DNA from 4 places in the Streptomyces hawaiiensis genome. Region 4 is predicted to be linked to each of the others. Evidence: riboswitches for the same ligand, from Rfam matches in the RefSeq annotation. Region 4 holds a riboswitch; each other region holds the start of a gene.
The links. Region 4 has a riboswitch for cyclic di-AMP ahead of CEB94_RS35240 (LysM peptidoglycan-binding domain-containing M23 family metallopeptidase). Riboswitches for the same ligand answer to the same signal wherever they lie in the genome.
Positions count from the first base shown of each region.

Region 1 (6,955 bases), 2.4 Mb from region 4:
GGGCCAGAAGAGCTCGGCGAGGAGCAGGGCGACGCAGGCGATCAGCGCGAGCACGAGCAGCGTGACGGCCGTCGTGCGCAGGGCGCCGGCGTTCTCCTCGTTCCACAGGTACAGGCGCGCGCTGTCGGCGCTGAGGAGTTTCGCCCCGGCCAGTGAGGAGACGGCGAGGGCGCCGGCCGCGAGCCACTGGTCCCCGCGCCCCTCCTCCACCTGCCGGGGCTGGAAGCGGAACAGGGCGAAGCCGTAGAGCGCGAGGCCCAGCCAGAACAGCACCAGGGCCGCGTGGGCGAGCCAGGCCGCCGCATGTGCCGCGGCGAGCGTGGCGCCGAGCACCGCGAGCCCCTGGGTGGCCACGCAGCGCAGGAACACCGTTCCGCGCCGCCCCCTGGCCCGCACGGTGAGCAGCACCGCCCAGAGCAGCAGGGCGAGCGCCAGCAGCGCCTCGGCGAGGGGCTGCCGGCCGGCCGCGGAGAAGCCGGTGCCGAGGACGGCGGTCGCCGCCACGGTGGTGAGCGCGGCCGGCGCCTCCGCCCGCCATCCGCCGTGCGCCCGCTGGGCGAGGCCCGCGGCCGCCACCAGCCAGGCCGCACAGGCCGGGACGAGGGCGATGCGGGAGAGGACCTCGTACCCCGCCGAGTCGAGACCGACCGACACGAGGCCGGTCGCCAGCGCATACGTCGCCCACCAGGCGGCAAACGGGGAGGGACCGGACATAGTGCCGATGCTAGAGAGCGGCGCCCGCGTGACGAGAGGGGCACGCGCGCGTGCCCCTCAAAATCACAACGAGACCGCTCAGGCCGGGCGTACCACGCTGTGGATCGCCGACTCGCCGTCGTAGTAGATCGACTCCTCGCGCACGTACGTGCCGGGCTTCGGGGCGTGGATCATCATGCCGTTGCCGATGTAGACCCCGACGTGGGTGACGTCGTCGTAGAAGAAGACCAGGTCACCGGGCTGGGCCTGGGAGAGCGGGACCGTGGCGCCGGCGTTCACCTGGTCGTAGGTCGTGCGCGGCAGGGTGACGCCCGCGGCCTTCCAGGCGGCCTGGGTCAGGCCCGAGCAGTCGTAGGAGCCGGGGCCGACGGCGCCCCACACGTACGGCTTGCCGATCTGGGCGCGGGCGAAGGTGAGCGCCTTGTCGGCCTTGGTGGCGTACGAGGAGTCGGCCGGGGGCGCAGGGGAGGACGAGCCGGTGCCGGACGACCCCGACGGCGAGCTGTCCTGCTGCTGGGCGGCCTCGTCCCGGGCCTGCTGCTGCGCGGTCTGTTGCCGGGCCAGCTCGTCGGCCTTGCGGGCGGCCTCCTCGCGCTTCTCCTTCTCGATCGCCGCGAGCCGGGCCTTCTCCTCGGCGGTCAGCTTCGACATCAGCTCGCGCGCGTCGGCGAGCTTCCGCTGGACGGTGGCCTTGGCCGTCTTCAGGTCGCCCTGCGACTCGGTGAGCGTCTCGAGGCTCTCGGTGGCCTCCTGGCGCTTCTCCATCGTCTCGGACTGCTGCGTGACGTAGTCGTCGACCGCGACCTTCTGACGGCCCGTCATCCGGTCCATCAACTGGGTCTGGTCGAAGTAGTCCTGCGGGGTGTCCGCGAGCAGGAACGTCGCCGTGTCCGGGGCGGCGGCGCCGGTGCGGTACTGGGCGGAGGCGAAGGAACCCAGCTGCTCGCGCGCCTCGTTGAGCTTCTGGGTGCGCTGGGCGACGTCGTCGATGAGGGTGTCGGCGCGCTTGCGCTGCTTCGCGGTCTTCTCCTTGGCCGCGTTGTACTTGTCGGTCGCCGACTCGGCCTGGCGGTACAGGTCGTCGACCTTCTTCTCGACTTCCTCCAGGCTGGGCTTGTCGTCGGCCTCGGGGGCGGCGTTGGCCGACTGGGACAGCAGGGCCACGGACGTGAGGGCCGCCGTTGCGAGGGCGGGGGTCCGTATGCCTGCCACGCGCGTACCCGTAGGACGCGACTTGCGGTGCGACGCCAAGGGAGGCGACTCCTTCCATGTTCCGCCTACCGGGTTAGCTGTCGGGTTCGGGCGGGTGGTTCGGAAGGTTTGCCCTACGGCCGTCTCCGCACAGGGAGTCGGGCCGATTCACCCCAGGTTCACGGTTGGGTCCCCGGCTCCGGCTGCCGCTGCGGCACGCCGGACTCGGCGGAGGCCGCGCGGCCCGGCGACGTTCGCCGGTGGGGGTCATGCGGCCTGGTCGCACCGTAGCCAATTCGTGTGGCCTCTGTGAAGGTTGATGGGTGATATGCCCGATACATTTTCGTGACCTTACTCATGAGCGTTGCAGAGAGTGAACGATCGAGGGGGGTTGGTCATGAAAGGTCCACAATCGCGGGGGTTGTAGCAGGGCGTGATCATGCGGTCATGGACGGCGACATCGCGCCGCCGGGCGAACGGCGTGATCCCCGGGCGCGCGGCGATGTTCTCAGGGCGGCGGCGGGCTGTCAGTGGGGCGCCCTAGACTCGGAGAGCGATGAGCAGCCTCTTTGACGACAACTTCCTGGCGAACCTCCAGGCCCAGCGGGGCCCCGCGGACGAGCCCCCGCCGCCGCCCGAGGACGATCACGTACCGGAGCCGATTCCGGACGATCTGTTCGGCGGGAAGTTCGACATGCCTCCGGACCGGGACGCCTACTACCGGGACGGCGCCCCCCGCCCGGTGGTGGACACCGCCACCCTCCTGGAAGGGCTGAACGACAACCAGCGCGCCGCCGTCGTCCATTCCGGCTCCCCGCTGCTCATCGTGGCCGGCGCCGGCTCCGGCAAGACCCGTGTGCTCACGCACCGCATCGCCCACCTGCTCGCCGAGCGGGACGTGCACCCGGGCCAGATCCTCGCGATCACCTTCACCAACAAGGCCGCCGGCGAGATGAAGGAGCGCGTCGAGCAGCTCGTCGGCCCGCGCGCGAACGCCATGTGGGTCATGACGTTCCACAGCGCGTGCGTGCGCATCCTGCGCCGGGAGAGCAAGAAGCTCGGCTTCACGTCCTCCTTCTCGATCTACGACGCCGCCGACTCCAAGCGCCTGATGGCCCTGGTCTGCCGCGACCTGGACCTCGACCCCAAGCGCTTCCCGCCGAAGTCCTTCAGCGCCAAGATCAGCAACCTGAAGAACGAGCTGATCGACGAGGAGGACTTCGCCGCCCAGGCCACCGACGGCTTCGAGAAGACCCTCGCCCAGGCCTACGCGATGTACCAGTCGCGGCTGCGCGAGGCGAACGCCCTCGACTTCGACGACCTGATCATGACGACGGTCAATCTCCTGCGCGCCTTCCCCGACGTCGCCGAGCACTACCGCCGCCGCTTCCGCCACGTGCTGGTGGACGAGTACCAGGACACCAACCACGCCCAGTACGCCCTCGTCCGGGAACTCGTCGGCACCTCCGAGCACCCCGTCGACGTACCGCCCGAGGCCGAGGTCCCGCCCGCCGAGCTGTGCGTGGTGGGCGACGCCGACCAGTCGATCTACGCCTTCCGCGGCGCGACGATCCGTAACATCCTCCAGTTCGAGGAGGACTACCCGGACGCGACGACGATCCTGCTCGAGCAGAACTACCGCTCCACCCAGACGATCCTCAGCGCGGCCAACGCGGTCATCGAGCGCAACGAGTCCCGCCGCCCCAAGAACCTGTGGACCAACGCGGGCGCCGGCGCCCGGATCACCGGCTACGTCGCCGACACCGAGCACGACGAGGCGCAGTTCGTCGCCGAGGAGATAGACCGTCTCACGGACGCCGGCGAGGCCAAGGCCGGCGACGTCGCCGTCTTCTACCGCACCAACGCCCAGTCCCGTGTCTTCGAAGAGATCTTCATCCGCGTCGGCCTGCCCTACAAGGTCGTCGGCGGTGTCCGCTTCTACGAGCGCAAGGAGGTCCGGGACGTCCTGGCCTACCTGCGCGTGCTGGCCAACCCGGAGGACTCGGTGCCGCTACGCCGGATCCTCAACGTCCCCAAGCGGGGCATCGGCGACCGTGCCGAGGCGATGATCGACGCCCTGTCCCAGCGGGAGAAGATCAGCTTCCCGCAGGCGCTCAAGCGCGTCGACGAGGCGTACGGCATGGCCGCGCGCTCCACCAACGCCGTCAAGCGGTTCAACACACTGATGGAGGACCTCCGCACCATCGTCGAGTCCGGCGCCGGACCGGCCACGGTGCTGGAGGCCGTGCTGGAGCGCACCGGGTACCTCGCCGAGCTGCAGGCCTCCACCGACCCGCAGGACGAGACCCGGATCGAGAACCTCCAGGAACTCGCCGCCGTCGCCATGGAGTTCGAGCAGGAGCGCGGCGAAGGGGAGCAGAGCACCCTGTCCGAGTTCCTCGAACAGGTCGCGCTGGTCGCCGACTCCGACCAGATCCCCGACGAGGAGGACGGCGACGGCGTCATCACGCTGATGACCCTGCACACCGCCAAGGGCTTGGAGTTCCCCGTCGTCTTCCTGACCGGCATGGAGGACGGCGTCTTCCCACACATGCGCGCCCTCGGGCAGGCCAAGGAGCTGGAGGAGGAGCGGCGCCTGGCCTACGTCGGCATTACGCGCGCGCGGGAGCGGCTGTATCTGACGCGCTCCACGCTGCGCAGCGCCTGGGGCCAGCCGTCGTACAACCCGCCCTCCCGGTTCCTGGAGGAGATCCCGCCGGCCCACCTGGAGTGGAAGCGGACGGGAGGGACCGCACCCGCCTCCTCCGGTCCGGTCTCGGCGGTGGCGGCCTCGCTGTCCTCGTCCCGCTCGCGCTCGTCGGCGTCGGGAGCCTCCGGTTTCGCCACGCGCCGCACCTCCGAGAAGCCGGTGGTGTCCCTGGCGGTCGGGGACCGGGTCACGCACGACCAGTTCGGGCTCGGGACCGTCGTCGCGGTCAAGGGCACGGGCGGGAACGCCGAGGCGACGGTCGACTTCGGCGAGGCCAAGCCGAAGCGGCTGCTGCTGCGGTACGCGCCGGTGGAGAAGCTGTAGTTCTGTGAGGTGAGCCCCCGCTGGTCGGACCGGCGGGGGCTGCCGGGACGTTACGTCGGGTCGATGCCGTGGCTGCGCAGCCACGGGAGCGGGTCGATCGGCGAGCCGCCGGCCGTGTGGACCTCCAAGTGCAGATGAGGGCCCGTCGAGTTGCCGGAGTTGCCGGAGCGGGCGATCGGATCGCCGGCCTTCACGGTCGTACCCGAGGGGACCGTGTAGGTGGAGAGGTGGCAGTACCACGTCTCCGTGCCGTCCTTCGCGGTCACGATCATCATGTTGCCGTACGCGCTGTTCCACTGCGTGCGCACGGTGCCGTCGGTCACGGCCATCACGGTCGTGCCGTACGAGACGGGGAAGTCGATGCCCGTGTGCAGGGACATCCAGTTGATGCCGGACTGGCCGTAGTAGGCGCTGAGTCCGTGCCGGGCGACCGGCAGGGCGAACTTGGGGCGCAGTCGCTCCTTGCGGGCCGCCTCCTCCGCCGCGCGCTTCTTCTCGGCGGCCTGCTGGGCCTTGAGGTCGATGCGCTCCTGCGTACGGCTGGCCCGGTCGGCGAAGTCGTCGGCGCCGGCGGTGAGGCTCTGCAGCTGTGTGTCCAGCTTGTTGTTGGCGGCGGCCGGCTTGACCGGCTGCGCGTCCGCCGCGGTCGTCTGCGCCTCAGCGGCACTGTCGTCGGCGAAACTGCCGACGGAGGCGGCGGCGATCCCGGCGACACCCATCACGCACGCCGACGGCACCGCGATGGTCATCAGCGCCGAGCGCTTGGGCGGCGTACGGCGGCGGGAACGGGAACCGGCGCGCGATGCCGCCCGCGAGGGCGGCGCTGCGACGTCCTCCTGACCGTCCAGGAGCGGGGTGACGACGGGCAGTTCACCGGTGGCGGCCGGCTCGCCGCTGTCCGCGGCGGGGTCCTGGTAGCCGGCCCCGGTGGAGTCGTCGTACGTGAGCTGGTCGAACGTCGCGGTCTCGTGCTGGTCGAAGGTTTCGGCGGGGTGCTCGTACGCCTCGGGAGCCGGTGCGGCGGTGCCGTCGGAGTTCCACTGTGTTGCGTCGTAGGCACCCGTGTCGAAGGTCTGCGTGCCCCACTCCCATTGCTGGGTGTGGTCGGCGGGGTTGCCTGACTGGTCGGGCTGGAGCCAGGCGCCGGCCTCCCACTGCCCGGTGGCGTCGGGAGACGGGGCCTGGGACGGGATGACCGGCATCGGCTGCTGCTCGGCCGTCCAGGAGGTCGTGTCGTAGACCCCGGTGTCGTAGGCGGCGTGGTGCTGGGCCGCGTACGCGTCGTAGTGCACGTTCTCGTGCGTGCCGGTGGGCCAGTGGCCGGTGTCGTAGGTTCCCGTGTCCTGGCCGCTGCCCGGCATGTCGCCGAAGAGGGGGTCGGTCGCGAAGCTCGCGGTGGCGTGCCCGGTGGCATCGAAACCGGTGCCGTGGGTACCGGTGGAGTCGAATCCGGTGGCGGTGTAGTCGCCGTACGTGGTGAAGTCGCCGTACTGGGCTTCCTGGGTGCCGTACGGCGCGTAGGGCGCGGAGGCGGCGTCGGAAGCCGGAGCCGGGGTCATGGTCCCCGACGGGTGACGGTCGTTCACCAACTTCTCTTTCGCCTCGACAACAGGGGCTGCCAGAGCAGTGCGGCGACTGTACCCGGCGGTATGCGGGCACGACAATCTTCGGCAGGTTTCGCGCGCGCAGGAAACGGGCATTCGGCCGCGTTTTGGCGGACCGCGGACACGGGCTTGGCCCTGTGTTCGAAGTTTGTTCGAGGTTGATCGGTACTGCGGCGTTGAGTGACCGCTGTATGACGAGTCTCAGGCGACCGTCAGACCGCCGGTGCGTTCGACGGACGGTTCACCCGGGCGGGCCGTGTCGAGGACCTGCCGTATGCCGTTGGCGACGGCGGGGTGCACGGGCAGCGCGAGATGGCCGATGCCGGTGACGCGCACATTCTGCGCCGTCAGATCGGGATGGTCGATGCACGCCGTCTCCAGCGGGACCATCACATGATCCAGGTCGCTCCAG
Region 1 is NZ_CP021978.1:5,344,542-5,351,496, forward strand. Features, by position in the region: gene CEB94_RS24810 (SLAC1 family transporter) at 1-714, opposite strand, end outside; gene CEB94_RS24815 (C40 family peptidase) at 793-1,965, opposite strand; cyclic di-AMP (ydaO/yuaA leader) riboswitch at 1,974-2,146, opposite strand; gene pcrA (DNA helicase PcrA) at 2,462-4,939, shown strand; gene CEB94_RS24825 (M23 family metallopeptidase) at 4,990-6,525, opposite strand; gene CEB94_RS24830 (esterase/lipase family protein) at 6,745-6,955, opposite strand, start outside.
Region 1: another riboswitch for cyclic di-AMP. It lies ahead of CEB94_RS24815 (C40 family peptidase); the one in region 4 lies ahead of CEB94_RS35240 (LysM peptidoglycan-binding domain-containing M23 family metallopeptidase).

Region 2 (6,955 bases), 4.1 Mb from region 4:
TCCGCATGTCTTCGGCGACGCGACGGCCAGCACCCCCGAGGAGGTCAAGGAGCACTGGCTGCGCACCAAGGCGGTCGAGAAGCAGCGCACCTCGATCACCGAGGGCATCCCCCTCGGTCAGCCCGGCCTGGCCCTCGCCGCCAAGCTGGCCTCCCGCGCCCGCACAGCGGACCTGGACATACCGCTGCCACCCGTCGAAGGCATCGGCTACGACCTCCTGGCCTTGGCCGTCCGCGCCGAATCGGAGGGCGTCGACCCGGAAGCGGCCCTGAGAGCCGCGGCCCGCGCGTACCGGGACGCGATCAGGGAGGCGGAGAGCTGAGCCCGCCGGGTCAGTCCTCCCAGTCCAGCTGCGCCTCGGGGATCCCGAGGGAGCGGGCGTACCGCTGCGCCGGCAGGCGCCCCTCCGTCTGCCGGCGTGGATAGCGGAAGACCCTGCCGGCGAACACCACGAACGCCTCCGTGCCGGTGTTGTAGTTGACGTACCAGCCCCCGGCCGGGGCCAGGCAGTCCGCCGGCCGCTCGGCCGGCCGCTCCGCGTCGGCGAAGTCCAGGAGCGTCCACTGCCCCGGCTGCCCGGCCGCCGCGCCCTCCACCGCCACCCTCGTGATCTTCGTGACCCGCAGCGGCACACCGGCCGGCTCGGCGCCCACCCGCAGGCTCTCCGCGATCAGTACACCTTCCAGCACCCGGTCCCCCTGGCCTCGACGCCGTCAGAGTAGTGCCGACCTCTGACAGTGGCGCCGGTGCCGCCGCAGGCGCTGCGTAGGGTCATGGCATGCGACATGAAGTGCCCGGGATGCCCGAGCTGTTTTCGTGGGAGTTCGCCGGCAACCCCTACCCCGCCTACGCCTGGCTCCGCGAGCACAGCCCCGTCCACAAGACGCGGCTCCCCAGCGGTGTGGAGGCCTGGCTGGTCACGCGGTACGCCGACGCCAAGCAGACGCTCGCCGACAACCGGCTCTCCAAGAACCCGGCGCACCACGACGAACCGGCGCACGCCAAGGGCAAGACCGGGATCCCCGGGGAGCGCAAGGCCGATCTGATGACGCATCTGCTGAACATCGACCCGCCGGACCACACCCGGCTGCGGCGGCTGGTGTCCAAGGCGTTCACGCCCCGCCGGGTCGCCGAGTTCGCCCCGCGGGTGCAGGAGCTCACCGACACCCTCATCGACGGGTTCGCGCGGAAGGGGTCCGCCGACCTGATCCACGAGTTCGCCTTCCCGCTCCCCATCTACGCCATCTGCGACCTGCTCGGCGTCCCGCCCGAGGACCAGGACGACTTCCGTGACTGGGCGGGCATGATGATCCGTCACCAGGGCGGGCCCAGGGGCGGCGTGGCACGGTCCGTGAAGAAGATGCGCGGCTACCTCGCCGACCTCATCCACCGCAAGCGGGAGGCGCTGCCCGCCGAACCCGCCCTCGGCGAGGACCTCATCTCCGGCCTCATTCGCGCCTCCGACCACGGTGAGCACCTCACCGAGAACGAGGCGGCGGCCATGGCCTTCATCCTGCTGTTCGCCGGTTTCGAGACGACCGTGAACCTGATCGGCAACGGCACCTACGCCCTGCTCACCCACCCCGAGGAGCGCGCACGCCTCCAGGCGTCCCTCGCCGCCGGGGAGAGCGGCCTCCTGGAGACCGGCGTAGAGGAACTGCTGCGCTACGACGGCCCCGTCGAACTCGCCACCTGGCGCTTCGCCACGCAGCCCCTCACCCTCGGCGGGCAGCGCATCGAGGCGGGCGACCCCGTTCTCGTCGTGCTGGCCGCCGCGGACCGGGACCCGGAGCGGTTCGCCGGTCCGGACGTGCTGGATCTCGCCCGCCGTGACAACCAGCACCTCGGGTACGGCCACGGCATCCACTACTGCCTCGGTGCCCCGCTCGCCCGGCTGGAGGGCCAGACCGCGCTCGCCACCCTTCTCACCCGCCTCCCCGACCTCCGGCTCGCCGCGGATCCGGCCGAGCTGAGATGGCGCGGCGGCCTCATCATGCGCGGGCTGCGCACCCTGCCGGTGGAGTTCGCGCCGGCTGAAAGTGACGAAACATCAGACTTGTGATCTTCACGTGATCTGCGCGGCATGAACTTGTGACAAGTGATCGTCTGCCGATACGTTCACCCATCAACGCGGCCCGGGTTTCGCGCCGCGTTGGTCACTGATGTCTCGCGAAAGGTCTCCGTATGCTCTCCGGGAACGGTCGGCACCGTCGCCCCCGCCAGGCTCCGGCTCTCCTCGTGGCGGCCGGAGTGACCGGCTCCGCCATCGCGATCCCGCTCCTCGGGGCTTCTGGCGCCAGCGCGGCCGACGGCACGACCTGGGACCGGGTCGCGGACTGCGAGACCGGCGGCGCCTGGAGCCAGAACAGCGGTAACGGCTACTACGGCGGCCTGCAGTTGTCCCAGGAGGACTGGGAGAACCACGGCGGTCTCGACTACGCCGCGAGCGCCGATCTGGCCAGTCGCTCTCAGCAGATAGCCGTGGCCGAGAGAATCCTCGCCGACCAGGGGGTCGGCGCGTGGCGCACCTGCGGACTGCTCTCGGGACTCCAGCAGGACAAAGGGTCGGAATCACCCGATTCATCCGAATCATCCGGTGAGGTGGACTCGCCCGGATTGCTCGACTCGCTGGGTTCGCCCCCCTCTGAGAGTCCTTCTTCATCCCCTTCGCCTGACGCGTCGTCGCCGTCGAAGGACGAAACCACCAAGACCGGCAAGTCGCCCGAATCCGACGGTTCGTCGCGGGATCGGCAGCCCGACGCCTCTCCGTCGGCCACCTCCGAGGGCGGCACATCGGGCACATCGCAGCAGGACGAGGACTCCTCGGCGTCGGCCGATACCGGCTCCGGCCGTCATCGCGGTCCCAGCGCCGACGAAACCCGCGCACCCGAGGGCGAACGTGCGGAGAAGCCCACGGGGCGTCACTCCACGCCCGCTGACGAGAGTTCCGGCGAAGAGTCCGAAGGCGCCTACATCGTGGGTGTCGGCGACAGTCTCTGGTCCATCGCCGACGCCCTTCGGGTCAGCGGCGGATGGCACGCGCTCTACGAGGGCAACGAGAAGGCGGTCGGCGCCGACCCCGACCTCATCCACCCCGGTCAGACGCTCACGGTAGGGGGCGAAGCGGACGAGAGGTAGCCGTTCGGGCAGTGCGGAAACGGCAGTCGAAGTCGTCCCGAAACCGGGTGAGTTCACGTCATGTTTCGCGCCGAATGTCCCGTATAAGGCCGGTGAGAGATAGATCTCAGAAGCCTTGATCGTCTTTGAAATTCCGCGGACCGCGTGTCTACGGTCGTGACCGCTCGTCACCACGAGCCCCGGCTGCCGCAACGCCGAATCCTGCCAGCGGCCGTACGGGAACAGTCGTCGCGTCAAGCGCCGTAGGCAGGAGCGGGGGACCCAAGGTAAGTGCCCGACCGGCCAGTTGAGCCGGAAGGGCTTGGGGTGAAGCCGTGTCCCGGGAGGGACGCGGCCGGGCAACTCAACCGGCCCGAACCCGACAGCTCACCTCGCAGGCGTCGGTGAGGGGATCTTCCATGCTGTTTTCCAGCAAGGGCAAGCACCGCCGTCCGTCCAAGGCCACTCGTGCCATCGCCGTCGCCGGTGTCGCCGGCGCCGCCGTCGCCGCCCCGCTGATGGCGGTCGGCAACGCCTCCGCCGCCACCGCCTCCGAGTGGGACACGGTCGCCCAGTGCGAGTCCGGCGGCAACTGGTCCATCAACACCGGCAACGGCTACTACGGCGGTCTGCAGTTCTCCGCCTCCACCTGGTCCGGCTACGGCGGCACCCAGTACGCCTCCACCGCCGACCAGGCCACCAAGTCCCAGCAGATCGAGATCGCCGAGAAGGTCCTGGCGAGCCAGGGTAAGGGTGCCTGGCCGGTCTGCGGCAAGGGCCTGTCGAGCGCCGGCTACACCGGCGGCGGCTCCTCGAGCGACTCCGGCAGCTCCTCGCAGCAGAGCCAGCAGAGCACCGAGTCCCGCGAGACCCAGCAGCAGCCGGCCTCCCGCTCCGACGAGCGCCCGGCCGCCAAGAAGACCGTCACCACCCCGACCGGCAAGAAGGTCAAGAAGGGTGACGGCGAGTACAAGGTCGTCAAGGGCGACACCCTGAGCTCGATCGCGGCGGACAAGAAGGTCAAGGGCGGCTGGGAGAAGCTGTTCGAGCTGAACAAGGACATCGTCGAGGACGCCAACCTCATCTACCCGGGCCAGCAGCTGCACCTGAAGTAAGCAGCGGCCCGCCCAGGGCCCACAGGCTCCCCGCTCCGGTGCGTCATCCCCCGTACGCACCGGAGCGGGGTTTTTTCTGCCGTTCTTCGCAATCCGGCTTTGTTCCGTTCGGAAACAATTTACTCTCGGTTCTGTCCATGGGGTGGGCGACCCGGTGGCCGATCGCCCGGAGCCGGTTAGGCTCATGTCGCGAGCCACCACGGCCCGCACCTCGCCGGGTCCACGCGACCCGCGTACCCGCGTCACATAAGAAGGAGATGCTCGTGCCGTCCATCGACGTCGTCGTAGCCCGGGAAATCCTGGACTCCCGAGGCAACCCCACGGTCGAGGTCGAGGTCGGCCTCGACGACGGCAGCACCGGTCGTGCCGCCGTCCCGTCCGGCGCCTCCACGGGCGCCTTCGAGGCCATCGAGCTCCGCGACGGCGACTCGAACCGCTACCTCGGCAAGGGTGTGGAGAAGGCCGTCCTCGCGGTCATCGAGCAGATCGGCCCGGAGCTCGTCGGCTACGACGCCACCGAGCAGCGCCTGATCGACCAGGCGATGTTCGACCTGGACGCCACCGACAACAAGGGCTCCCTCGGCGCCAACGCCATCCTCGGCGTCTCCCTCGCCGTCGCCCACGCCGCCTCCGAGGCCAGCGACCTGCCGCTCTTCCGCTACCTGGGCGGCCCCAACGCGCACCTGCTGCCGGTGCCGATGATGAACATCCTGAACGGCGGCTCGCACGCCGACTCCAACGTGGACATCCAGGAGTTCATGATCGCCCCGATCGGCGCGGAGTCCTTCTCCGAGGCCCTGCGCTGGGGCGCCGAGGTCTACCACACGCTGAAGAAGGTCCTGAAGAGCAAGGGCCTGGCCACCGGCCTCGGCGACGAGGGCGGCTTCGCCCCGAACCTCGGCTCCAACCGCGAGGCCCTCGACCTCATCCTCGAGGCCGTCAAGGAAGCCGGCTACACCCCCGGCGAGCAGATCGCCCTGGCGCTCGACGTCGCCGCGTCCGAGTTCTACAAGGACGGCGTCTACACCTTCGAGGGCAAGGAGCGCTCGGCGGCCGAGATGACCGAGTACTACGCGGAGCTCGTCGACGCGTACCCGCTCGTCTCCATTGAGGACCCGCTGTTCGAGGACGACTGGGACGGCTGGAAGGTCCTCACCGACAAGCTGGGCGACAAGGTCCAGATCGTCGGCGACGACCTGTTCGTCACCAACCCCGAGCGCCTGGCCCGCGGCATCGACGAGGGCGCGGCCAACGCGCTCCTGGTCAAGGTCAACCAGATCGGTTCGCTCACCGAGACCCTGGACGCCGTCGAGCTGGCCCAGCGCAACGGCTTCAAGTGCATGATGTCGCACCGCTCCGGCGAGACCGAGGACGTCACCATCGCCGACCTGGCCGTCGCCACCAACTGCGGCCAGATCAAGACCGGTGCCCCGGCCCGCTCCGAGCGCGTCGCCAAGTACAACCAGCTGCTGCGCATCGAGGAGATCCTCGACGACGCCGCGGTGTACGCCGGCCGCTCGGCCTTCCCGCGCTTCAAGGGCTGACCCCGGCCACAAGACGCAGCGTCGTACGTACGTCCCCGTACTCGGTCCCGTACCGTGTCCGGGGACGTACGCGCGTAGGACGGTGGAGCGGGAGGCGGACAGATGGCCGTGAAGGACCGGGACCGGTTCTCCACCGCGACCAGGATCCGGTTGCTCGGCGAGCAGACCGCGGCCCGGGTCTACCGCTCCCAGACCAAGCGCCAGGCCCGCCGCTCGCGGCTGACCGGCCGGGCCGCGCTGCTCGCCCTGGTGATGTGCTCGCTGATCGTGGCCCTGGCCTACCCGATGCGGGAGTACGTCTCGCAGCGCGCCGAGATCGACGACCTCCAGCGCGAACAGCGGCAGGCCCGCGAGCGCGTCGAACGGCTGCGCGACCTGAAGGCGCGCTGGCAGGACGACGCGTACGCCGAGCAGCAGATCCGGCAGCGGTTGCACTACGTCATGCCGGGGGAGACGGGCTTCATCGTCGTCGACCCGCACGCGTCGAAGCAGTCGCGCACCGACCTGGGGGCGGCCGACCGCCCCTGGTACTCGAACGTCTGGGACGGGGTCGACAAGGCCGACGCCTCCGGCCAGTGACCCGAGCCCCAGTGACCTGAACCCAGAGAAAGACAGCCTGAAACAGTCATGGAAACGCCCCCTCCGACTACCCCGCGCACCGAGCCCACCGACGCCGACGTCGAGGCCTTCAAGCAGCAGCTCGGTCGGCCTCCGCGAGGTCTGCGCGCGATCGCGCACCGCTGCCCGTGCGGACAGCCGGACGTCGTCGAGACGGCGCCGCGGCTGCCGGACGGCACGCCCTTCCCGACGCTGTACTACCTGACGTGCCCGAAGGCGAACTCGGCGATCGGGACGCTGGAGGCCAACGGCGTGATGAAGGAGATGACCGAGCGGCTGGACTCGGACCCGGAGCTGGCGGCGGCGTACCGGGCCGCGCACGAGGACTACATCCGGCGGCGCGACGAGATCGAGGAGCTGAAGAACTTCCCCAGCGCGGGCGGCATGCCGGACCGGGTGAAGTGCCTGCACGTCCTCGTGGCTCACTCGCTGGCCGCGGGGCCGGGCGTGAACCCGCTCGGTGACGAGGCTCTGGCCATGCTGCCGGAGTGGTGGCGCAAGGGCGCCTGCGTGACGACCGCCGAGGAGGATGCCCAGTGACCCGTGTCGCCGCCGTGGACT
Region 2 is NZ_CP021978.1:3,646,820-3,653,774, reverse strand. Features, by position in the region: gene CEB94_RS16655 (nucleoside triphosphate pyrophosphohydrolase) at 1-322, shown strand, start outside; gene CEB94_RS16650 (hypothetical protein) at 333-689, opposite strand; gene CEB94_RS16645 (cytochrome P450 family protein) at 779-2,062, shown strand; gene CEB94_RS16640 (LysM peptidoglycan-binding domain-containing protein) at 2,185-3,138, shown strand; cyclic di-AMP (ydaO/yuaA leader) riboswitch at 3,367-3,533, shown strand; gene CEB94_RS16635 (LysM peptidoglycan-binding domain-containing protein) at 3,537-4,232, shown strand; gene eno (phosphopyruvate hydratase) at 4,496-5,776, shown strand; gene CEB94_RS16625 (FtsB family cell division protein) at 5,879-6,355, shown strand; gene CEB94_RS16620 (DUF501 domain-containing protein) at 6,404-6,934, shown strand; gene CEB94_RS16615 (Ppx/GppA phosphatase family protein) at 6,931-6,955, shown strand, end outside.
Region 2: another riboswitch for cyclic di-AMP. It lies ahead of CEB94_RS16635 (LysM peptidoglycan-binding domain-containing protein); the one in region 4 lies ahead of CEB94_RS35240 (LysM peptidoglycan-binding domain-containing M23 family metallopeptidase).

Region 3 (6,955 bases), 3.5 Mb from region 4:
TGCTGGAGACGCGGCGGATCGAGGACGTCGTCCTGATGCGCTACGAACCGACCGCCCCGGGCACCGGCCCCCTGCCCACCGCCGCCGACCACCACTGGCTGGCCCTCGCCTGCGAACTGGCCGAGCGCTGCCCGCCGTCGGACACGGCGTTCAGCGTGGGCGCGGTCGTGGTCGCAGCCGACGGCACGGAACTGGCCCGCGGCCACTCCCGCGAGGCCGGCGACCCGGTCGTGCACGCCGAGGAGGCGGCCCTCGCCAAGCTCGACCCGGCCGACCCGCGGCTGCCCGGCGCGACGGTGTACAGCAGCCTGGAGCCCTGCGCCCGTCGCGCCTCCCGCCCCGCACCCTGCGCCCGGCTGATCCTCGACGCGGGCGTACGACGGGTCGTCACGGCCTGGCGCGAGCCGGACACCTTCGTGACGGACGCCGACGGCAGCGGCCTTCTCGCGGCCCAGGGGGTGGAGGTCGTCGTCCTCCCGGAGCACGAGGAGCGGGCCAAGGCCCCGAACCGCCACCTGCCGGGCTGAGGGGTCCTCGAACCATGAGCGTCCGATCAGGCCGCGGGGTCTGGTGCCGTGCATCGCAAGGCGCCGGAGCGCCTGCGTGGCGGCCCCACGTGGGCGCTCCGGGCAACGCGGCGAGTGCGGTGCCAGGCCACGCGACCCGGACAGGCATAGTGCAAGGACCCCGAATGCGGGCCGATCGGCCCAATAGATCCTGCGTCCGGACCGCCGCCCGGGCCGCGCTGCCTCCAGGGCCAGGACGAGAGGACGGAGGCGGCGGCCATGAGGAAAGCGGGGAGACGACGGAAGGCGGCACTGCTCCTCCCGCCCCTGCTCACCGCGCTCGCCCTGCTCGTCCCCTCCTACCAGGCCGACGGCCCGGACGCCCGCACCATGGGCCCCGCCCTGCCCTCCGACGCCGCGTTCACCCATCCCGGCGTCCTCGTCGACCGGGACCGGCTGGACGCCCTGCGCGAGCACGTCACCGCCGGGCGGCAGCCCTGGCTGAAGGCCTACCTCGCGATGCGGGACAGCGCGTACGGCTCCTACCGGTACCGGGCCGAGCCGCTCGAGACCGTCCTCTGCCCGCCCGGTGACCTTCAGGGCCGGGGCTGCGCCGAGGAGCGTGCGGACGCCCTGGCCGCCTACTCCCAGGCCCTGCTCTTCACCGTCACCGGCGAGCGGCGGCACGCGGAGAAGGCCCGGCAGATCATGGACGCCTGGTCGGCCACGCTGCGCCGGCACGCCGGGGAGAAGGCCGCGTTGCAGGCCGGCTGGACCGGGTCGGTCTGGGCCACGGCCGCCGAGATCGTGCGGCACACGCCCGGCGAGGAACGGCTCGGCCGATCCGTCGCGGCCGCGCACGAGCTGGCCGTACGGGCCCGGCCCGCCGGCACCGACGACCTGTTCACCGCCTGGGAGACCCTGACCCACGCGGGCGCCCCGGCCGGCTGAGCAGAGGGTGTGCACGAGGTGTCCCGCGGATGGCGTACACTGGAGTCACAACGACGCGGGGTGGAGCAGCTCGGTAGCTCGCTGGGCTCATAACCCAGAGGTCGCAGGTTCAAATCCTGTCCCCGCTACTGAAGGCCGAGGGCCGGAATCCGAAAGGGTTCCGGCCCTCGGTGCATTTCCCGGTGGTCTTACGGCGGCCATTACGGTCGGTGAGTGAACCACCCCGTTCCGCATAACAACTGACGCACCGTCAAAACTCGTCAGTCACTTGCGCGGCGGTCAACTCGCCCGATTTGGGCCCGTCATGGCGGGTAAGTCCGCGCGAAAAAGGTTAATGATCAAGTGGAATCGCTGGAATACCCCTCGCGCGTCTATTAACGTTCGATAACGCAGCGCGGTCGTCCCAGCCGTCACAGAAGGCGGCTCCGTGCGCACGCGCCGAATCCCGAAAGGGAACCGGGGAACCACCACTTGGGGTGAATCGAGCGGATACCACCGTGGCAGCACGGCCGGTATACGCGCGTAGGAGACCTTCCTGCTCCGAACCCGTCAGCTAACCCGGTAGGCGAGAAGGAAGGAAAGGAGCACGCCCACGTGGCGTCCAACCGGCCTGCCCCCGCGGCCCCGCTCGCGCCGAAGCGCGACACCGAAACCTTCGGCTACGGCGGTCAGCGCACCGACGAGGGCCCGTTCCAGGAGTGGAACCCCACCGAGGAGTCCATCCGTCCCGTCCGCGGCCGGCATCGCGTCACCAAGCAGCGCGGCGGAGGCCTCGCCCGCAGCTCCACCGTCCTGGGCGTCGGCGTCATAGCCGCCGTGGGTGCCGGCGGCATGGCCAGCGCCCAGACCGGCAAGCCCCCGGTGTCCATCTCCGTGCCGGACCTGCCCTCGGTGGGTTCCCTCATCTCGGACGACGACACCCCCGAAGGCTCCGCCACCCCGCTCAGCAGCCTCGGCACCACCACGGCGGACACCGAGCAGGCCACCTCCGGCGCCGGCGCCGGTGAGGCGCTGCGCGCCCGGATCATGGCCCAGGTCGAGCGCCAGCAGGACCAGATCGAGACCAAGGCCGCCCAGGACGCCGCGGCCGCCGCCGAGAAGGCAGCCGCGGAAGCGGTGGCCAAGGCGGAGAAGGAAGCCAAGGCCAAGGCCGCCGAAGCCAAGAAGAAGGCGGAGGAGGAGGCCAGGAAGAAGGCCGAGGCCGAGCGGCTCGCCGCCCTCGCCAAGCAGTTCACGCTGCCGACCTCCTCGTACACCATCACCTCCAGCTTCGGTCAGGCCGGCGCCTACTGGTCCTCCGGCTACCACACCGGCCTCGACTTCGCCGCCCCCACGGGCACGCCGATCAAGGCCGTCCACAGCGGCACCATCACCGAGGCGGGCTGGAACGGCTCGTACGGCTACAAGACCGTCCTCACCCTCGATGACGGCACCGAGATCTGGTACGCGCACCAGTCCTCCATCGGCGTCAGCGTCGGCCAGAAGGTCAGCACCGGCGACGTCATCGGCCGCGTGGGCGCAACCGGCAACGTCACCGGAGCGCACCTTCACCTCGAGGTCCACTCCGCTGGATCCTCGAACGGCATCGACCCGAGGGCGTGGCTGCAGGGCAAGGGACTCAACCCGTAAGCGGTACACGTCCGTTGAAGCACCGGCGGCCCTGACGACGACCCCCCGACGTCAGGGCCGCCGGTCTTCCGGTGTGCCATGGGCGGGTTCACGAGAGCTTTGGGTTACGCGAGCCTTGGGTTTACGGGAGCTTTGCGTCCCGTTGCGGAATGAGACGCCCCTGTACGGACGTTGACGCAGAGCATGACTTCTCTTCGCAAACTCGGCTCCTCCGACCTCGAGGTCTTCCCGCTCGCCCTCGGCGGCAACGTCTTCGGCTGGACCGCCGACGAGGACCAGTCGTTCGCCGTCCTCGACGCCTACACCGCCGCCGGCGGCAACTTCATCGACACCGCCGACTCCTACTCGGCCTGGGTCGAGGGCAATCAGGGCGGGGAGTCCGAGACCGTCCTCGGCACGTGGCTGAAGGCCCGCGGCAACCGCTCGGACGTCGTCGTCGCCACGAAGGTCAGCCAGCACCCCGAGTTCCGCGGCCTGTCCGCCGACACCATCAAGGCCGCCGCCGACGCCTCCCTGCGGCGCCTCGGCACCGACTACATCGACCTGTACTACACGCACTTCGACCAGCCCGACGTGCCCGTCGAGGAGATCATCGGCGCGCTCGACAGTCTCGTGAAGGCCGGGAAGGTGCGGCACATCGCCGCCTCCAACATTTCCGCCGAGCGGCTGCGGGCGTCCCTGGAGTTCTCCGACCGCGAGGGACTGGCCCGGTACGTCGCCCTCCAGCCGCACTACAACCTGGTCTCCCGCGACACCTACGAGGGCGAGCTCCAAGACCTCGCCGAGCGGACCGGCCTGGCCGCCGTGCCGTACTTCGCGCTCGCGTCCGGCTTCCTCACGGGCAAGTACCGGCCCGGCACGGCCGTGGAGAGCGCGCGGGCGGGGAGTGCGGCCACGCACCTGGAGACCGAGCGGGGGCAGCGGGTGCTGGCCGCCCTCGACGAGGTCGCCGGGGCGCACGACGTACCCGTGGCCACGGTGGCTCTGGCCTGGCTCGCCGCCCAGCCGACCGTGGCGGCGCCGATCGCTTCCGCGCGGACGGTGGAGCAGCTGCCCGCGCTGACCGGCGTCGGCGAGCTGACACTCTCGGAGGCCGAGATCGGGCGGCTCACGCAGGCTTCCGCCTGATCCGCACGACCGGCCTCAGGAGCGGTACGGGTTGTACGCGGGGTACGGCGCCGGCTGGGGGCCGTACCCGTACACCCCGTACACCGGCCAGGGCGGGGCCGTCACCGGGACCGGAGGGGCGGTGATCCGCGCCGCGTGGTCCAGCGCGGGGCGGGCCGTTTCCCGGCGCCGCCACAGTTCGCCGAGCAGTTCCCGCTCCCGTACGGCGAAATCCGCCGAGGCGCCGCCCCGCCGGGCCCGGTGCCGCAGGAACGCCAGGGACGTCGCGTACGCCTCGTACCGCGCCACCTCCCGGGCCGCCGCCCTGCCCGCGTGCCGGCGGGCGTACTGGCGGGCGATCCGCCGGGCCCGCATCGAGCCGAGCGCGTACGGCTCCGTCGGGGTCAGCCAGCCGGCCCCGGCGTAGGCGGGCAGCTCCGCACGTACGGTCTTCAGCTCCCGCTGCCGGGTCCAGATCACCAGCCACGTCAGCAGACCGAAGATGGGCACCATGAACGCCGCGTAGACGGCGAAGAACCCGTACTCGCCGAAGGCCGAGGAGCCGTTCCACATCGCGTGCATGCCCATCGCGAGCAGCAGCCCGGCCAGCGGGAAGGCGACGCGGCGCAGGTGCCGGCGGTCCGCCGAGAGCGCGGAGATGCCGAAGCCGATGCCGGTGAGGACCGTGAACAGCGGGTGCGCGAACGGCGACATGATGATGCGCACGAAGAAGGTCGCCGCCGTGACGGAGGCGATGCCGGTGCCGCCGGTGAGCTGGTCGGTGCCGAAGGCGGTGCCCAGGTAGAGGATGTTCTCGGTGAACGCGAAGCCGGTGGCCGTCACGCCGGCTATGACGACGCCGTCGACGATGCCGGTGAAGTCGCGGCGCCGGAAGAGGAAGACCAGGAGGACCGCCGCGGCTTTGGCCGACTCCTCGACCACCGGCGCTATCACGGTCGCGCCGAGGGTGTCCGCGCTGGACGGGTCCGCCGTCGCCGTCGCTATCCATCTCGTCGCGAAGCTGTTGGCGACGATCGCTATCAGCGCCGCCGCGCAGGCGCCCCAGGCGAAGCAGAACAGCAGGTTGCGCCAGGGGCCGGGTTCGACCCGGTCGAGCCAGCGGAACGCGGCTATCAGCAGGGGCACCGGGAGGACGGCCAGCCCCAGCCCGACCAGGAACCCTTCCGTGCCGGTCTCCTCGCGGACCAGGGCGAGGATGACGAGGCCGGATATCGCGAGGAGCGTGCTCAGCGCGCCGTAGCGCACCCAGGCGCGCTGCCACCAGTGGGCGTGCCGCAAGGAGCCGGCGGTGCCCGGGCCGGCGAGGGGCGCGCCCTCGGTGGGACCGCTGGGGTACGACGGGTGTGGGGGGCTGGTGGCCACGGCTTCGACCCTAACGACGGTTGGGCGCTGTCCGCAGGCGGAAGAGGTGCCAGGGATGGTCAGGCGCCGGCGGGGGGCTGGTCCACGTGCTGTACGCGACGGAAGAGGAGGTCGTTCACGACATGTCCCTTGTCCAGTCCCTGGCCCTCGAAACGGGTCAGCGGACGGAAGTCGGGACGGGGCGCGAAACCGCCGTCCGCCTGCGTGTTCTCGAAGTCCGGGTGTGCCGTGAGGACATCGAGCATCTGTTCGGCGTACGGCTCCCAGTCGGTGGCGCAGTGGAGGATCGCGCCGGGCCTGAGGCGGGTGGCGGCGAGGGTGAGGAAGTCGGGCTGGATGATCCTGCGCTTGTGGTGCCGCTTCTTCGGCCAGGGGTCGGGGAAGTAGACGCGCAGGCCGCCGAGGGAGTCCGGGGTGAGCATCTCGCGCAGGAGGATGATCGCGTCGCCGTTGCCGACGCGGATGTGGGACAGGCCGTTGCGGTCGGCGAGATTGAGCAGGTTGCCCTGGCCCGGGGTGTGGACGTCTACGGCGAGGATGTTCGTGGCGGGGTCGGCCGCGGCCATCTGGGCGGTGGCCTCGCCCATGCCGAAGCCGATCTCCAGGACGACGGGGTTGTCGTTGCCGAACAGCTCGGGCAGGTCGAGGGTCCGGCTGCCGTCGATGTCCAGGCCCCACTTGGGCCACAGCCGCTGCAGCGCGTCCGCCTGACCGGCGGTGACCCGGCTGCGCCGCGGCTGGAAACTCCGGATCCGCCGCTCGAAGTGCGACCCGGCGGGGTCGGCCATCGGCCCGTCGGGAAAGCGTGGCTCTCCCTTGGCCCGGGTACCCCGGACGGGGACACCGGGGGTGTGCGGGTGCGGGTGCGGGTCTTCGGGGGGGTTCACGGAGTCAGACACAGTGCCCCTGATTTTACGGCTGCGCGTGCGTGCGCCGGATCGCCGTGGGTGGGTCGGGGCCGCGCCGGGGGGTGTCCGTCCTCGGAACGGCGCGATGGGGTTGCGTACCGACCAACCGTCCGTTGACGCGCCAACCGCTGCGGGCGGACACCCCCCGACACGGCCCCTTGCGTCGTCCGGCGGCCTTAGCTGCGGGCATGCGTGCCGCTGAGGGCGGCACGGGTGGGCGCAGCGGCACCCCGCTCCGCCGGGTTGCGGACCCACCCGGCACCAGCAGCGATGCCGAGTCCTGCGGATCTCACAGTGCGCTCAACGCCCTCCGTGCTCGCAGCGGTACCCCGCTCCGCCGGGTTGCGGACCTACCCGGCCTCAGCGACATCCCGAGCACCTGTAGACCTCACAGCGCGCTCAACGCCCTCCGTGCCACCTCTCGGCCGATCGGCAGGGACGCCGTGGCTGCGGGCGACGGTGCGTTCAGGA
Region 3 is NZ_CP021978.1:4,184,418-4,191,372, reverse strand. Features, by position in the region: gene CEB94_RS19240 (dihydrofolate reductase family protein) at 1-527, shown strand, start outside; gene CEB94_RS19235 (hypothetical protein) at 786-1,457, shown strand; tRNA gene CEB94_RS19230 (tRNA-Met) at 1,512-1,585, shown strand; cyclic di-AMP (ydaO/yuaA leader) riboswitch at 1,884-2,040, shown strand; gene CEB94_RS19225 (M23 family metallopeptidase) at 2,052-3,086, shown strand; gene CEB94_RS19220 (aldo/keto reductase) at 3,270-4,214, shown strand; gene CEB94_RS19215 (PrsW family intramembrane metalloprotease) at 4,230-5,576, opposite strand; gene trmB (tRNA (guanosine(46)-N7)-methyltransferase TrmB) at 5,636-6,475, opposite strand; gene lhgO (L-2-hydroxyglutarate oxidase) at 6,873-6,955, opposite strand, start outside.
Region 3: another riboswitch for cyclic di-AMP. It lies ahead of CEB94_RS19225 (M23 family metallopeptidase); the one in region 4 lies ahead of CEB94_RS35240 (LysM peptidoglycan-binding domain-containing M23 family metallopeptidase).

Region 4 (6,955 bases):
CGCTGGGTGACCCTGGACAACCGGGGGCCCGCCGTCGAGCTGCTGCGCGCCGACTCCGCGACCTGGACCCTGCCCGACCGTGACGCCTGGCGGCTGTCCCAGCTGCACGGCCGCTGGGGCGCCGAGTCCCGGCTGACGCGCTCCGCCCTCACCCACGGCGAGAAGGTCATCGGCAGTCGCCGCGGCCACACCTCCCACCAGCACCTGCCGTGGGTCGCCCTGGACACCGACGCCACCGAGGAGCGCGGCGAGGTCTACGGCTGCGCCCTCGGCTGGTCCGGCTCCTGGCGCATCGCCGTGGCCCAGCTCCCGGACGCGCGCGTGCAGATCACCGGCGGCGCCGGCTACGACGACTCGGGCCTGCTGACACTGGGCACGGGGGAGTCGTACACCACCCCCCTCTTCGCCGGCCTCTGGAGCGACGGCGGCTTCGGCGGGGCGAGCCGCGCCTGGCACGCCTACCAGCGGGCGTACGTGATCCCGGACGCCGGACAGGACCGGCCCGTGCTGTTCAACTCCTGGGAGGCCACCGAGTTCGACATCTCCGAGGAACAGCAGCGGGCGCTCGCCGAACGGGCCGCCGCCCTGGGCGTCGAGCTGTTCGTGGTCGACGACGGCTGGTTCGGGGCGCGCACCAGCGACCGGGCCGGGCTCGGCGACTGGACCCCGAACCCCGACCGCTTCCCGGGCGGGCTGAAGCCGCTCGCCGACCAGGTGCACGGCCTCGGCATGCGGTTCGGGATCTGGGTCGAGCCCGAGATGGTCAACCCGGACAGCGACCTGTACCGCGCGCACCCCGACTGGGTGCAGTACCAAACGGGACGAAAGCGGACGGAGTTCCGTAATCAGCTCGTACTGAACCTCGCCCGCGAGGACGTCCGGGAGTACCTGTGGGAGGGGCTCGACGGGCTCCTCTCCAGTGCGCCGATCGACTACGTCAAGTGGGATTTCAACCGCTGCTTCACCGACGCCGGCTGGCCGGACGACCCCTACCCGCAGCGGCTGTGGGTCGACCACGTGCACGGCCTGTACGTCCTGCTGGACCGACTGCGGGCCGCCCACCCGGGCGTGGCCTTCGAGTCCTGCTCGGGCGGCGGCGGCCGGATCGACCTCGGTGTGCTGAGCCGCACGGACCAGGTGTGGACCTCCGACAACACCGACCCGCTCGACCGGCTCGCCATCCAGCACGGTTTCAGCCAGGTCCATCCGGCCCGGGTCATGGCCGCCTGGGTCACCGACAGCCCGAACGCCATGCTCAACCACCGGGCCAGCTCCCTGCGGTTCCGGTTCGTCAGCGCCATGGCCGGGGTGCTCGGGGTCGGCGGCGACCTCACGAAGTGGACGCCGCAGGAGCTCGCCGAGGCGGGAGAGTGGGTGGCGCTCTACAAGGAGATCCGGCCCGTGGTGCAGCGCGGCGACCTGTACCGGCTGCGGCCCCCGGAGGGCGGCATGAGCGCCGTGCAGTACACCCTCGGCGACGAGACCGTCGTCCTCGCCTGGCTCCAGGCGCAGCGCTACGGCGAGCCCGTGCCGGCGCTCCGGCTGCGCGCCCTCGACTCGACCGCATCGTACGAATGCCTCGAAACGGGCGAAGTTCACCGAGGGGCCGTACTGCTTCATCACGGACTGCGGGTCGGCCTGCGGGGGGATCTGGATGCCACGGTCGTCCGCCTTAAGCGGAAGTAGCCGTTCTGTCCGAATAAAGCGCTTCGGCCGCTAAGAGATAACGTGCCCCGATCGTAAGGGAGATGTGGAGGGGGTGCGTGACCATCGTCATATTCGTGACGATGTGTTGTCGCCATGTTCACGTAATTCTGGCGTTATTCAGGGCCATTGAGGAAAGCGGGAGACCGGTAATCCACGCTCGGTGACGGCACATGTGCCGACGCGTCAAGAAAAACACCGTCACGGGCAACCGCAAGCTTGTCCCCTTGCGTCTTGGTCGCTTACGTTCCACATCAATCCGGACGGACGCCTAATCCTGCCGCCGCCCGGAGCCCCACACACTGACCCGACGTACGGCAGGAGCGGGGGACCCACAGGTAAGACGCCTGTTCCGGTTCCCGGAACGGCTTGGGGTTAAGCCGCGCCCCGGCGCGGCCGGGCATCTCCAGCCCGCACCCGACAGCTCACCTCGCAGGCGACGGAGAGGAATTCGCCATGCCCGCGAAGGGTAAGCACCGCCGCCCCAAGACCCAGCGTTTCACCCGCTCCATCGCCGTCGCCGGAACCGGCGGGGCCGCACTCGCCCTGCCGCTCATGGGGGCCGCCGGCGCCCACGCCGCCACCCCGCAGTCGGCTCCGGAGAAGGCCGTCCAGTCCGCTCCGGCCGCCGAGAAGAAGGCCGCCGAAAAGGCCACCGGCGCCCGCACGTACACCGTGCAGGCCGGCGACTACCTCGCCAAGATCGCCGACGACCAGAACGTCAGCGGCGGCTGGAAGACGCTCTACGCGGACAACCGTGACGCCGTCGGCTCCGACCCGTCGCTGATCCACCCGGGCCTGAAGTTGTCGATCGGCAAGAAGGCGGCGACTGCTCCGAAGTCCTCGGCCCCGTCCGCGCCGAAGGCCTCGGCCTCCAAGCCGTCCGCCGCCGAGTCGGCCCCGAAGGCGGAGACCGCCGCGAAGCCGGCCGCCGCCCAGCCCGCCGCCGAGAGCAACTCCGGTGGCTACACCCTCCCGGTGGCCGGCGCCACGGTCGGCACCCCATACCACATGTCCGGCAGCATGTGGTCCAGCGGCTACCACACCGGTGTCGACTTCGTCGTCCCGACCGGCACCTCCCTCAAGGCCGTCGGCGCGGGCACGGTCGTCTCCGCCGGCTGGGGCGGCGCGTACGGCAACCAGGTCGTCATCAAGCTGAACGACGGCAACTACGCCCAGTACGCCCACCTGTCCCAGCTCTCCGTCTCGGCCGGCCAGACCGTGACCGCCGGGCAGCAGGTCGGCCTGTCGGGTGCGACCGGCAACGTGACCGGACCGCACCTGCACTTCGAGATCCGCACCACGCCGGACTACGGCTCGGACGTGGACCCGGTCGCCTTCCTGCGCTCGCACGGCGTCTCCGTCGGCTGACCGACCGCACGACCACCTGCCTGACACGCGACCGAAGGCCGGACCCCGATCCCCGGGTCCGGCCTTCGGTGTGTGCGCGTGCCGCTCCCTGCTGGGCGGCCGCCGGGGCCGGATGGCCGGGGAGGGACTGATCGCCTCAAGGGATCGACAGGCGGCGGCAGTTGGGACAGAGTGATCCCGTCCGGAGCGCAAGCGCTTTCCAGAGCTTTCCCGGCGGATCCCGAGGAGCTGTGTCCCGTGCCGACCACCCGCAGAGCGTTCGGAGCCCTGTCCGCCGGAGCCGCCCTGGCGGCCCTCTCCCCGGCGGCCACCGCGCACGCCGCGCCCCGCCCTCGCCGCCTCATCGCCCACGACGACTTCTGCCACGGCCTCGGGCAATGGACGACCGAACTCCAGGACGGCGGCACCGTCACCGCCTCCCGCGGCATCCTGGAGATCGACGTACCGAGCGGCGCGACCGTGTGGTTCAGGCGGCGGCTCACAGGGCCGTACGTCCTTCAGTACACCGCCACTCCCGTCTCCGAGGGCGGGGCCAACGACCGGGTCTCGGACCTCAACACCTTCTGGAACGCGACCGACGTCCGCTCCCCGGACGACCTCTTCGCGACTGCGCGTGGCGGCGCCCTCGACGAGTACGACCACCTCACGACGTACTATGCGGGCTACGGCGCCAACTACAACACCACGACCCGGCTGCGACGTTACGTCGGCGAGCCCGGCGTCCGTCCCCTGGTCTTCGACTACACCGAGCCGCTGCTGGTCCCGGGCGAGCCGAACCGGGTCCGGATCGTCTCCGACGGCTCGACGGTCCAATGGTGGAACAACGGACGGCTCGTCTTCGACCACACCGATCCGCAGCCGTACACGAGCGGGCACTTCGCCTTCCGGACCGTCTGGAGCCATTTCCGGATCAGTGGGTTCCGGGTCTGGTGGCTCACCCCGAAACATCCCTGACGAGCGGTGTATTCCGGAGTTGGCGAACACTTTAGGAGTGGCTTATCTCACCGCCCGTCAATCCCTTCCTACGGTCGCGTAGGTCACATTCGAAGGTGAATCATGAGCTGTTGTGGCAGACGATTCGAAGAGTGACAGCAGAGCAGTGATCGGGTCGTACGTGGCGGTGGGGGACAGCTTCACCGAGGGCGTCGGTGATCCCGGCCCCGACGGGGCGTTCGTCGGTTGGGCCGACCGGTTCGCCGTGCTTCTCGCCGACCGCAGGCCCGAGGGCGACTTCCGGTACACCAATCTCGCCGTACGCGGAAAGCTCCTCGACCAGATCGTGGCGGACCAGGTTCCGCGGGCCGTCGACATGACCCCGGACCTCGTCTCGTTCTGCGCCGGGGGCAACGACATCATCCGGCCCGGCACCGACCCGGACGAGGTGGCCGAACGCTTCGAGCGGGCCCTGGTCCAGCTCACCGCCGTGTCCGGCACGGTCATGGTGACGACCGGTTTCGACACCCGTGGCGTGCCCGTGCTCAAGCACCTGCGCGGCAAGATCGCCACGTACAACGGACATGTCCGGGCCATCGCCGACCGGTACGGCTGCCCGGTGCTCGATCTGTGGTCCCTGCGCAGTGTGCGGGACCGCAGGGCCTGGGACGCCGACCGGCTGCACCTGTCGCCCGAGGGGCACACGCGCGTGGCGCTCCGCGCGGGCCAGGTGCTCGGCCTCGACGTGCCGGCCGACCCCGAGCAGGCGTGGCCTCCGCTGCCCCCGCGCGGCGCGCTCGACATGCGGCGGGACAACGTCGCCTGGGCACGCGAGTTCCTGGTGCCGTGGATCGGGCGCCGGCTGCGCGGGGAGTCGTCGGGCGACCATGTGACGGCCAAGGGGGCGCTGTCGCCGGACGACATCAGGATGCGGATCGCATCGGTGGCGTGAGAGCGGCTCCCGCGCGTGCGGGCCGTGCCGGCCGGGAACCGGCGCGGCCCGCACGTGCGGGAGCCGTGGCGTCTAGGGCGTCAGCCGCTCTTCATGCGCCAGGCCCAGCTCACGGACCAGTGCCTCCTCCACCCACTCCTGGGCCCGCGCTCGCGGCACCGCGCCGGCGTAGGACGTCAGCTGGACGGCGAGGCCGTCGAGGAGGGCGGTGAGGCGGAGGGCCGTGCCCTGCGGGTCCGGGCAGCGGAACTCGCCGGCGGCCACGCCCTCCGCGATGACCTCGGCGAGGGCGGCCTTCCACTGCCGGTCGAGGTCCTGGGCGACCTCCCGCAGCGTGGGGTCGCGCAGCGCCGCCGCCCAGCTCTCGATCCACAGCCGCCAGCCCTTGGCCTGTCCGGTCGGGGCGTACCACCGTACGGCCGACCGCAGCCGGCGCAGCGCCGGTGAACGGCGGCCGAGCAGCTTGCGCAGATGCGCCAGGTCGCCCTCTGCCGCATGCCGGAAGGCGGCGGCGACCAGCTGCTCCTTCGTCGAGAAGTGGTAGAGGACCAGTGCGTTGCTCACGCCCAGCGCCGAGGCCACGTCGGCGATCCTGACCGCCGCCACACCCCTCGCCTCGATCTGCTCGATGGCGGCCCGCAGCAGATCCCCTCGCCGCTCGGCCACACTCAACCGGACTCTCGTCACGCCGTCACCCTACCCACCCGCCTCATGTCCCCTGACGGGGCGTTTCAGCCTGTCCGGCGCGGCCCGCGACGGCCGTCGGCGAAGCGGCGGGCGCCTCACCGGAACCAGCCGAACCGCTCCGCGATCAGCGGCAGCCGGTCCGCCGCGATCGCGTGGGCGGCGGCCCGCGGTGTCGTCCCGTCAGCCTGCGCGCGGACCAGCATCCGCTCGACCAGGACCCGCATCGAGCGGCGGGTGTACGCGAACGCCTCCTCGGCGTCGGCGCCGATGTCCCCGAACAGCGTCCACCACCACCAGGCGTTCGTCCCGGAGTTGACCACGACGTCCGGCAGTACGGTCACACCGCGCGCGGCCAGCAGCAGCTCCGCCTCCGGCCGTACGGGCATGTTGGCCGCCTCCACCACCCAGCGGGCGGTGATCCGCTCCTGGTTCCCGGCGTCGACCGCGTACGACACGGCGGCCGGCACCAGCATGTCCGCGTCGGCCGCAAGCCAGGCGTCGCCCGGCAGTTCGCGGTCGCCGGGGCGCAGCACGCAGCGGTCCACCGTGCCGTGGGCATCCCGCGCGGCGAGCAGCGCCTCGACGTCGAGGCCCGCGCGGTTGGCGATCGTGCCCTTGAGGTCGGCGACGGCCACGACCGTCAGCCCCGCGCGCGTGAGGAAGCGCGCGGTGGCTCCGCCCATGGTGCCCAGCCCCTGGAGGGCGACCCGCGTCCCGGCGTACGGCACACCGGCCCGGTCCAGTGCGGCCAGGGCCGCCTCGGCCACACCGCAGCCGCCGACCAGCTCGTCCAGACCGATGCCGTCGACCTCGACCGCGAACGCGTCCCGCAGCCGCAGCCGGGCCCCGGCCTCGTCGTCCAGCAGCGGATACACGGCCTGGATCGAGGAGACCAGCCCCGCCTCGGCGGCGGCCCGGTCGACCAGGTCCTGGGTGAGCCCCAGGTCCTCACCCGTCGTCCAGCAGCTCTCTATGTACGGCCGCATCGCGCGCAGGTAGCGCACCAGCAGCGGGTACGCCTGAGGATCCCGGGGATCGCAGTCGATGCCGCCCTTGGCGCCGCCGAGCGGGACATAGCGGCTCGCCGGGTCGTAGTGCAGGGCCTCCTTCACGGTCATGCCGCGGGCCAGGCCGGCGACCTCGTCCAGGGTGCAGCCCGCGCGCATCCGCAGACCACCGCTGGCGACCCCGCGCACCAGCCGGTCTACGACCAGGAAGCCCTGCCGTTCCGTGAGGTGATCGGTCCAGGTCAGGGACAGCAGGGGGGTGGCCATACGGGCTCCTTCGCCGCCGGGATACTGAATCACC
Region 4 is NZ_CP021978.1:7,725,701-7,732,655, forward strand. Features, by position in the region: gene CEB94_RS35235 (alpha-galactosidase) at 1-1,686, shown strand, start outside; cyclic di-AMP (ydaO/yuaA leader) riboswitch at 2,002-2,156, shown strand; gene CEB94_RS35240 (LysM peptidoglycan-binding domain-containing M23 family metallopeptidase) at 2,161-3,075, shown strand; gene CEB94_RS35245 (DUF6250 domain-containing protein) at 3,313-4,029, shown strand; gene CEB94_RS35250 (SGNH/GDSL hydrolase family protein) at 4,175-4,960, shown strand; gene CEB94_RS35255 (TetR/AcrR family transcriptional regulator) at 5,033-5,647, opposite strand; gene CEB94_RS35260 (Glu/Leu/Phe/Val dehydrogenase dimerization domain-containing protein) at 5,743-6,921, opposite strand.